4 regions of the Methylobacterium sp. NPDC097929 genome follow, and region 1 is predicted to be linked to each of the others. Evidence: riboswitches for the same ligand, from Rfam matches in the RefSeq annotation. Region 1 holds a riboswitch; each other region holds the start of a gene.
What was found. Region 1 has a riboswitch for cobalamin ahead of ACPCJR_RS17880 (TonB-dependent siderophore receptor). Riboswitches for the same ligand answer to the same signal wherever they lie in the genome.
Positions count from the first base shown of each region.

Region 2: another riboswitch for cobalamin. It lies ahead of ACPCJR_RS19315 (CbtB domain-containing protein); the one in region 1 lies ahead of ACPCJR_RS17880 (TonB-dependent siderophore receptor).
Region 3: another riboswitch for cobalamin. It lies ahead of ACPCJR_RS01060 (TonB-dependent receptor); the one in region 1 lies ahead of ACPCJR_RS17880 (TonB-dependent siderophore receptor).
Region 4: another riboswitch for cobalamin. It lies ahead of ACPCJR_RS19960 (TonB-dependent siderophore receptor); the one in region 1 lies ahead of ACPCJR_RS17880 (TonB-dependent siderophore receptor).

Region 1 covers NZ_JBMVEP010000007.1:232,324-234,515, forward strand. The annotation lists gene ACPCJR_RS17875 (SDR family NAD(P)-dependent oxidoreductase) at 1-238, shown strand, start outside; cobalamin riboswitch at 682-877, shown strand; gene ACPCJR_RS17880 (TonB-dependent siderophore receptor) at 992-2,192, shown strand, end outside.
Region 2 covers NZ_JBMVEP010000009.1:85,572-87,763, forward strand. The annotation lists gene ACPCJR_RS19310 (CbtA family protein) at 1-662, opposite strand, end outside; gene ACPCJR_RS19315 (CbtB domain-containing protein) at 688-870, opposite strand; cobalamin riboswitch at 913-1,112, opposite strand; gene ACPCJR_RS19320 (DUF1772 domain-containing protein) at 1,168-1,590, opposite strand; gene ACPCJR_RS19325 (MarR family winged helix-turn-helix transcriptional regulator) at 1,577-2,068, opposite strand; gene cobU (bifunctional adenosylcobinamide kinase/adenosylcobinamide-phosphate guanylyltransferase) at 2,150-2,192, shown strand, end outside.
Region 3 covers NZ_JBMVEP010000001.1:229,402-231,593, forward strand. The annotation lists gene ACPCJR_RS01060 (TonB-dependent receptor) at 1-1,002, opposite strand, end outside; cobalamin riboswitch at 1,125-1,325, opposite strand; gene ACPCJR_RS01065 (hypothetical protein) at 1,787-1,918, shown strand; gene ACPCJR_RS01070 (hypothetical protein) at 1,995-2,192, shown strand, end outside.
Region 4 covers NZ_JBMVEP010000010.1:34,032-36,223, forward strand. The annotation lists gene ACPCJR_RS19960 (TonB-dependent siderophore receptor) at 1-1,132, opposite strand, end outside; cobalamin riboswitch at 1,344-1,553, opposite strand; gene ACPCJR_RS19965 (DUF2778 domain-containing protein) at 1,854-2,192, shown strand, end outside.

The DNA of each region.
Region 1 (2,192 bases):
GGTGAACGCAGTCAACCCGACGCTGGTCTACACACCGTTCACCGCCGGCATGCAGGACCAACCCGAGCTCGTCGCCAAGTTCAACGAGCGCATCCCGATGGGACGGGGCGCCCAGCCGGACGACATCAGCGGAGTCATCGCCTTCCTGGCGAGCGAGGACGCGCGCTTCGTCACCGGGGTGAACCTGCCGGTGGACGGCGGCCTCTCGGCCTCCAACGGCCAGCCGAAGCTCAGCTAGATTGAGAGCCCCGGCGCCGGTCGGCACCGCGTCCTGTCACCGTTGGTGAACTTCGCCTCCGTTCAAACAGCCTTAACCGGGCCAGCGACCTGCACGACTGCCTGCCCGAAGGCCGGCAGGTAGCCCTGGCTGCCCTACTCGCAGTGCCGGGAGGACTTTCACGACGTCCGCTTCCCACGTCGAAGCGGACGACGAAGGCCGCGGATGGGAGGGACAGCTATGGGTCAGGAGTTCGCCCTCGGCTTGTTCGGCTGTGCGCCATCAGCGGACCTTCGGCCGCAACCGCTGGAATGGCCGCTCTTCACTCATAAGCGGCCTCTGCACGGAATGGTCGGGCCGTGAGGCTAGCCGACGGTATTCGAGCGGATCACAGGCATGGATCGGAGGCGGCGAGTTGGCTCTGGGTAGGTCGGCCCGGTGAATTGACAACCTGTGGCCAAGCCGAATAGCCAAGCCGCGACGGTTCCCTTCGGGGATCAAAAGGGAACGCGGTGAGGGGTTCGCTCCGATGCCGCGGCTGCCCCCGCAACTGTAAGCGGCGAGCTCTCCACCACCACGTCACTGGGTCATCTACCCGGGAAGACGGTGAGAGGGCGGTGACCCGCGAGCCAGGAGACCTGCCGTCAGCCGTGGTCACACGCGAAACACGCTGGGCGGGGTGCCTCGGCGTGTGTCGAAGCACCACCCCCGGGGGGATCGCCCAGACCTCGTTCGCGGTGACGTGCCACTGCCGTCGCCCGAGGTCAGCTTCCCGTGTCCCGCCCGAAATCGCCGCTCCGGCTCTGCCTATCCGCCACCTCCGTCGCGCTCGCCCTTGCCAGCGGCGGCCCGGCCTGGGCCCAGGGCACGCGTAGGGAGTCGTCCGAGACCTCCGTGGTGCTCGATCCGATCTCCGTCGAGGGCACCTTCACCGCCACGCCGACCTATCGGGTGGAGGAGCTCTACAGCGGCACCAAGACCGTGACGCCGCGGCGCGACGTGCCGCAGCAGGTCGATGTCGTACCCCGGGAGGTTCTGCTCGACACTACCGCCACCCGCGTGGAGCGCGCCCTCGACTACGTGCCCGCGGTCGGCAAGCAGAACGACTTCGGCGCCCAGAACCTCGCCCTGTACTCCGTGCGCGGCTTCGCCACCCAGGATATCTTCCTCAACGGCTTCAACATCGCCCGTGGCTACAACGGTGCGCCCGACACGCAGAACGTCCAGTCCATCGAGGTCCTAAAAGGCCCGGCCGGCGCACTCTACGGCCGCAGCGACCCGGGAGGCACCGTCAATATCCTCACCAAGCAGCCCGTCGCATTGCCCTTCGTCGAGATGGGCACCCTGTTCGGCAGCTTCGGGACGGCGCGTACCACGGTCGATGCCGGCGGTCCCCTGAGCGAGGACGGCACGATCCTCTACCGCTTCAACGGCGCGCTCGCCCGACAGGACAGCTTTCGCGATTACGTCGACGGCGACCGCGTCCTGGCGGCTCCGGTCGTGAGCTGGCAGATCAGCCCGGACACCAAGCTCACGGTCGAGACGCAGTACCTGCGCAACCGCCAGACCTTCGACCGCGGGACGGTCGCGGTGAACAACCGCCTCGGCCTCGTCCCGCGCTCGCGCTTCTTCGGCGAGCCGGGCGACAACTCCGTGTCGGAGAGTGGGATCGTGCAGGTGCGCCTGGAGCACGCCTTCAGTCCCGACTGGCAGCTTCGGGTCGCCGGGCATTTTAACACCGGCAGCCTGACCGGCCTGCAGACGGGCGCCACCGGGCTGCTCGACGACGGGCGAACCCTGCTGCGCGAGTTCCGCCGCCACGACTTCACATGGGGCGTGGCCATCGGACAGGCCGAGCTCGTCGGGCGCTTCGACACCGGACAGTTCGCCCACACCCTGCTGCTGGGCCTGGAGCACGAGCGCTACAACAGCACCGAGAACCTGCTTCGCTCGACCCCGCGCCTGGACCCGTTCG
Region 2 (2,192 bases), on a different contig from region 1:
AACTGCGCGGCGGTTGCCGGCGGCACCTGCGACGAGACCGTGTCGAGCGATTGCGGCGCTCCGACGAGATGCGGCACGACGATCAGGACGAGGCCGCCCAGGATCGTCAGCGGCACCCGGCGCACGGCGATCAGGTAGAGGCCGAGGCCGGTGGCGACCACCGTCATCAGCCACCAGAACTGGCGCAGCACCAGCGGCGCGGCGCCCATGCCGGGCAGTTCCGGCGGCAGGCCGATGGCGGGCGCGAGCGCCACCGCGAGGAAGCCGGCGACGCCGACGACGAGCCCGGTGCGCGGGTTCGGTTCACGGCGCAGGGCCAGCATCACCGCGGCGAGCAGCAGGGCGTAGCCGACCCCGCCGACCAGCGTGGCGAGGCCGGTAAAGGCCATGCGCTGGAGGCCCGGGGCGGGCTGCCATTCGTCGGCCCGGCCGTGGTTGTGGCCGCCCTCGCCGTGGCTGTGCTGCGACGGGGCGTGGGCCGGCACGATCAGGGAGGCGAAAGTGACGGCGGCGGAGGGGGCGACGGCAGCGTGCGCACCCCCGCCCTCGTAGGTCTCCGCCTGGAGGATCAGCGGAGAGGTCAGGGCGAGTTGCAGGCCCGTCGCGACGACGGACGCGAGAAAGCCGGCGACGAGCGCCGCCGACAACAACCGTGCGATCATGATGCGAGCCTTGCGGGCGCCGCGATCAGTGGCAGGGGAAGTTCTGCGCGTGGCGGAAGTCGTGCGCCGCGTTGTGCAGCACCGAGGCCGGGGCGAAGCCGGCCACGAAGACGAGACCGAGGCCGAGGAAGGCAGCCACGAGGAGCGCACGGGCGCCCTCGGCGGAACGGGTGGCGGTGGCCGAGGTCTGAAGGGTCGCAGTCGTCATCGGGTCACGGGCTCCGGCCGCCCCACCGGCGGCATTCGAGAACAAATTCGCACCGGACGGCAGGTCTCCTGGCTCGCGGCTGCGATCGCGCCTGCCGCCTTCCCGGATCGCCCGGTGGCTCGTGGCAGGAACTCGCCGCTTACAGTTGCGGGGGCAGCCGCGGAATCGAGGCTTTCGAGAAACCCTCTCACCGCATTCCCTTTTCACCCCGTTGCCGGGGCACCGTCACCGAGCGGTCATAGCCTGATGCGGACGGACGCACAACGTGTCCGGCGCCGGTCGACCGAGCGGACGCGATCACCGCAGCGCCCAGAGGAAGGCCGCGACTGCCGCAAGACCGAGCCCGCTGCGGACCGCGTGCAGGCGGATCCAGCGTTGCATCAGCGGCGCCACGCTTGGATCGGTCCCCGAGGCGGCCAGCAGGGTGCGGTTGGTCGGCATGATCGCCAGCATCGTGTAGGGCCAGTTGGCGAGCGCGAGCCCCGCCCCGAGCCCCCATCGCGGATCGCCCGTACGCGCCCAGGCGAGCAGGCCGAGCGCGGTGGCGGCCAGCGCCAAGCCGCCCTGCATCCGGGTCGCGCGCCGGTAGCTCGGGCGCCATTGCTGCAATTGGGAAGCCGGGTCGAGAACCAGCCGGGCCGGATGCTCCACGAAGCCGACATAGAGCGCGGCGCCGGCGAAGGCCGCCGCCGCGACGAGGGCGAGTTCACCGATCAGCATCGTGGTCTCCCGGTCGTTCGCCGCTCCGGCGTTCGCTGGCCCGCTCGCCGATGGTCCGCACGAGGGTGCGGGCCGCATCGAGCGCCGCAGGGTCGAGACCGCGGGCGAGCGCGGCCGCCCAGGGAGCCTGCCGCGCCGCCGCCGCTGCGTAGGCGTCCCGGCCCGCGGGCGTGAGAAGAACGAGGCGGGCGCGCAGGTGGTGAGGATTGTCGGCAAAGCTCACGAGGCCGGCAGTCGCCAGATCGTTGACCGTCCGCTGCACGCCCTGGCGCGTCATACCCATGTCCCGGGCGATGCGGGCAACCGGCAGCGGCTCGGCGGCGAGCGCGACGGCGCCCAGAACCTGCCAGCGGGCGCTGGTGAGGCCAAGATCGCCCACCAGCCGGTCACCGGCGGCCAGCAGCGCGCCGCTGGACCGGAAGATCTCCAGCACCAGGGCCGTCGCGGCTTCCGCAGCCTCGTGATCCGATCGCGTCATGACAACATGCTGACGATTTGACACAATGTTGTCAATAGACTGACTTTGACGCGCCGGCGGCGTCTGGGGCAAAGGGTGCGGATGCTTCAGGCCGCTCCCCGGATGACCCTGGTGCTCGGCGGGG
Region 3 (2,192 bases), on a different contig from region 1:
CTGCGTCCAGTTGTCGGTGAAGGCGATCTTCGAATCGCGGACGTTGTAGTTGTTGAAGCGGATCAGGTCGGGCACCCGCCCGTTCACGAGCGGCGTGCCCCAGTAGCGGGTCGGCTCCTGGTAGCCGAGATCGTGGCTCAGCGTGACCGCGAGGTCCGGGGTCGCCTGCAGCGTCAGGGCGCCCGAGACCGCAAGATTGCGGAAATCACCCTCCGGCGTGAGCCAACCCCCGGCCCTGTTGCCGCTGACGTTGAGGCGGTAGGCGAGCGACTCGCCGACGGGGCCGGTCGTGTCGATCGCCGCGCGGGCGACGCCGTCCTCGCCGAGGCCAACCCGGGCGACGTTGAGCGGCGTGAAGAGCGGCTTCTTCGAGACTACGTTGACGACACCGCCGATGGCGCCGTCCCCGTAGAGGACCGAGGCCGGTCCGCGCAGCACCTCGATGCGCTCGACGTTCCAGGTGTCGAAAGGGAAGGTGAAGGTGTTGGCGCCGACATAGAGGCGGGTGCCGTCGAACAGCGTCTGGATCGAGTTCTGTCCGGCAAAGCCCCGGCTGGTGAAGGCGCCAAGCCCGAAACCGGGCGAGCCGTAGGCCGTGATGCCGGTGCCGTTCTGCGAGACCGCCTCCAGCACGCTGGTCTGGCCGCGCAGGCGCGCGGTCTCGCCGGAGATGATGTCGAGGCTCGCGGGCGTCTCCAGTGGCGTCAGGCCGAGGCGGCTCGCCGAGCGCGAGGGTGTGCGCAGGTTGAGCCCGACTGGCGAGGCGCGCGTCAGGCTCGGTGTCCGGAGGGCGGCGGAGGATTCCGCGCCGACCGCATCGGCGGGGGCGTTCGGCGGAAGGCCGGACGCGGTGCCGCCCTGCACCGCGATCTCGTCGAGACGGGCAAGCGGTGGTTCGAGGGGTGATCCTTGAGCCCGCGCCGAATCGGCGAGCGCGAGGGGCAGGGTGAGGAGGGCGGGCAAGAGGGAACGGCCGCGGTGGCGGCATCCGATCGACGACATGGAACTGGCAGAGCCTCGGACGGCAACGGTGGCACGTCACCGCGAACGAGGCCGAGGCGCCGGGCCCTCGCGGCCTCCGACATCCCAACACCTGCCGATGCACCCCGCCCGGCATGTTTCGCGTGTGACCACGGCTGACGGCAGGTCTCCTGGCTCGCGGGTCGTCGCCCTCCATCGTCTTCCCAGGCTAAAACGCGCCCAGTGACGTGGTGATGGAGGGCTCTCCGCTCACAGTTGCGGGGGCAGCTGCGGGATCAAGGCACAGGGCCCCTCACCGCATTCCCTTTTGATCCCTCGCGGGAACCGTCGACGGCCACGCTATGCGGCGGACTTCCCAGCGGTCAATCGGGGTCCGCCACGAAACTGTGAAGCTGTGCCTGCGCGGCCACGCGAGCGAGCGGCAACTCGGGGAGGGTGGAATTTTGCTGCAGCGCACCGGGCCGCGCGCGGAAAACTCTCCCACGGAGCGGTAGGATGGAAGAACAAAGCAATGGTTGTTCGAGGATGAGCGGACAGAAAAAAGGCCGCCCCGAGGGGCGGCCCGAAGTCTAGGGAGGAAACGCCCAAGAAGGGCAACAAGGTGCGACGCCGTCGCGCCCTGCATGACGTCTTCTCTCACGCTGCACTGCACAAGGCAATCCGATAAGCTCTCACTGGAGGCATGCATCCGGCGCATAGGACGAGAGGTCGCGGGATGAAGCTCGGCGTCATGGCCCATGCGCCGGAGCCAATCGGCGGGAGCCCGGGTTCCGAAACTCCCGTTTCTCGCGCTCGGATGACTCCCATGCATCGCTGGATGTTCGCCCTACCCATCGTCCTGATCCTGCTGGCGGCGGTGATCGTGTTCGCGTTCAACCGCACCGGCCCGACCGCCAACCAGAACACCCATGCCCGGGAGACCGGTCAGCCCCGCTGAAATCGACCGATCGTGCGCGTCCCCCTGGCCCGACGCTTGCTAGGCTATTGGCGACGATTTCGACCGAGAGCCGACGATGATGCGGGTTCTTTGCGTGGTGGCTCTGTCCGTCGCTCTGGCCCCCTTCGCTTCGCTGGCCGTCGATGATCGTGCGGATGCGGCCGGATTCATCGAGCGGGCGCGGCACCATATCGGCCGGCGCGTCGTCCTCGACCATTGCCACCTCGTGTTCGCGACGCCGGAGGAACTGACCTGCGTCGGGATCAGGACCGAG
Region 4 (2,192 bases), on a different contig from region 1:
AGCCGAGCAGCACCGTGTGGCCGATGCCGGCGGTGTCGAAGCGCCCGACCACCTCGGCCTGGCCGATCGCCGTATCCCAGCGGTAGTCGCGCACGTTGCGGTCGCGGGAAACGGTGCGGTTGTCGGCGGCGATGGCGCGGATCTCGGCCGACTCGCCCTCCAGCGTGCCGGTGTTGAAGTGGGTGGCGAGCCGCATCTGCCAATCGGCGTTGAAGCGGTGATCGACGCGAACCTGCATCGTGTTGTTGGTCTGATCGGTGCTCTGGCCCGGCTCTCCGAGGAAGCGCGAGATCGGCACGATTCCGAGCCGGCCGTTGATCGCGATGACGCCGCGGTCGAACACGATGCGGTTGCGCAGGAACTCCGTCTCGACGGTGATCCGCGTGTCCGGGGTGATCTGCCAGCTCAGGACGGGGGCGACGAGCAGCCGGTCGCCGTCCACGAAGTCGCGAAAGCTGCCCTGCCGGCCGGCGGCGAGGTTGAAGCGGTAGAGGAGCGTGCCGTCCTCGTTGAGCGCGCCGCCGGAATCCACCGTGCCGCGGAACTGCTCGAACGAGCCCCACAGCCCGCCCATCTCGAGGAAGCGCTCGCGCGTGGGCTGCTTGGTGACGATGTTGACGAGCCCGCCCGGATCGCTGCGCCCGAACAGCCCGCCGCCGGGGCCTTTCAGCACCTCGACGCGCTCGACGTTCTGCGTGTCCGGCGGGGGCGGCGTGCCGCGGTTCAGGGGAAAGCCGTTCTTGTAGATCTCGGAGGTCGTGACGCCGCGGATGGCGTAGCTGAACACCGACAGGCCGCCGAAATTGTTCTGCTGGGCCACGCCCGGCGTGTAGTTGAAGACGCGGTCGACGCGGGTGGCGGCGAGATCCGTGATGACCTCGCGCGGGGCCACCGTCACGATCTGCGGCACGTCGCGCTGGGGCGTGTCGGTCTTCGTGCTGCTCACCGCGCGGTCGGCGCGGTACCCCGGCGTCGGGCCGATCAGGCCGATCGTGCCGGCCGCCGCCGTCCCGCCGGCCGGCGCCCCGTTGCCGACGCCGCGGCCGGAGGCCTCACCCTCGACCGCGAGTTCCTCCAGCGTCACCGATTCCTGCGCGAGCGCGCCGGAGCCCGGCAGCAGCGCAGCGAGCAGAACCGCCGGCCACCGGTGGAGGATCGCGGCGCGGGCCGGCCGCGCAAGGCGGCGTGCCTGCGGGCCTTCCTCGCCGACAATCAGGTTCGTCCGGACTCTCACGATGCGCGCTCGGGGCTGTTCGGAGGGGAGCCGCGGCGCGTGCCCGGCCGACGGTGCGCGAAGACGCGCGCTCGCCGCTCGGGCACACCGCCGGAACACCCCGTCCGGGGAACATGGTCGCGCCGAGGCAGGTCTCCTGGCTCACGGGTCGACACCCCCCTCGGCCTTCCCGATGCACGGGGCACCAGTGACCGTTTACGACGGGGGCTTACCGCTCACAGTTGCGGGGGCAGCTCCGGCTTTGCCCCGAAGGACGGACCGAATTCCCTCTTAGCCCGCGGGCGACGCGTCCGCGGGAACCTTGGCCGCACCACCTTCGCTGCAATGCGGCACCCGGTCAACGACCGGAGGAGCGAAACGTAACAACATAACATTCTCTGTGTCCGGCCGGACACGGCGCCCTTTACCCTCAGCGACATGGAGGCCGGTCGCGGGCGGCAGTGACCGACGATTTCGCGGCACGCTTTTAGGCAAGATTAACCAAGATCCCGTTCAATGACGAAGGCTTAAGGTTGATCCTTCCCTAAACGGCGAAGCCATCCCGTGCGCCATTTCCGTGCATCTGCCGCGGGAATGACGGTGGGAGCCGTGCGGGATCCGCGTACCGAGTACCGCCTCCATGGACATCGCCGAGCTCGTCCAGAACCGTTCCGCCCGGCCTGTCCGCCGTCGGCGTCGGCTGCCGGTCGCGGCGCTCGCGCTGACCGCCCTCGGGGGGCTGGCGCTCGCCGGCCTGCTGCAGCCGCAGGATGCGGCGGCGCCTGCCGCGATGGACGGGGCGCAGGCATCGGGCGGCACCGAGCGGGCAGAGACCGATCAGGCGGCCGCCCTGGCCTGGATGCTCGATCCCGCCCCCGTTCTCCAGACGGCCAGCCGCGGCTTCACGCGGGCAGCGCCGCGCACTGTGGCCCCGGTGCCGGCAGCCGCGGCGCCCGCCGCGCCCCTGGCCGCCCTCCCC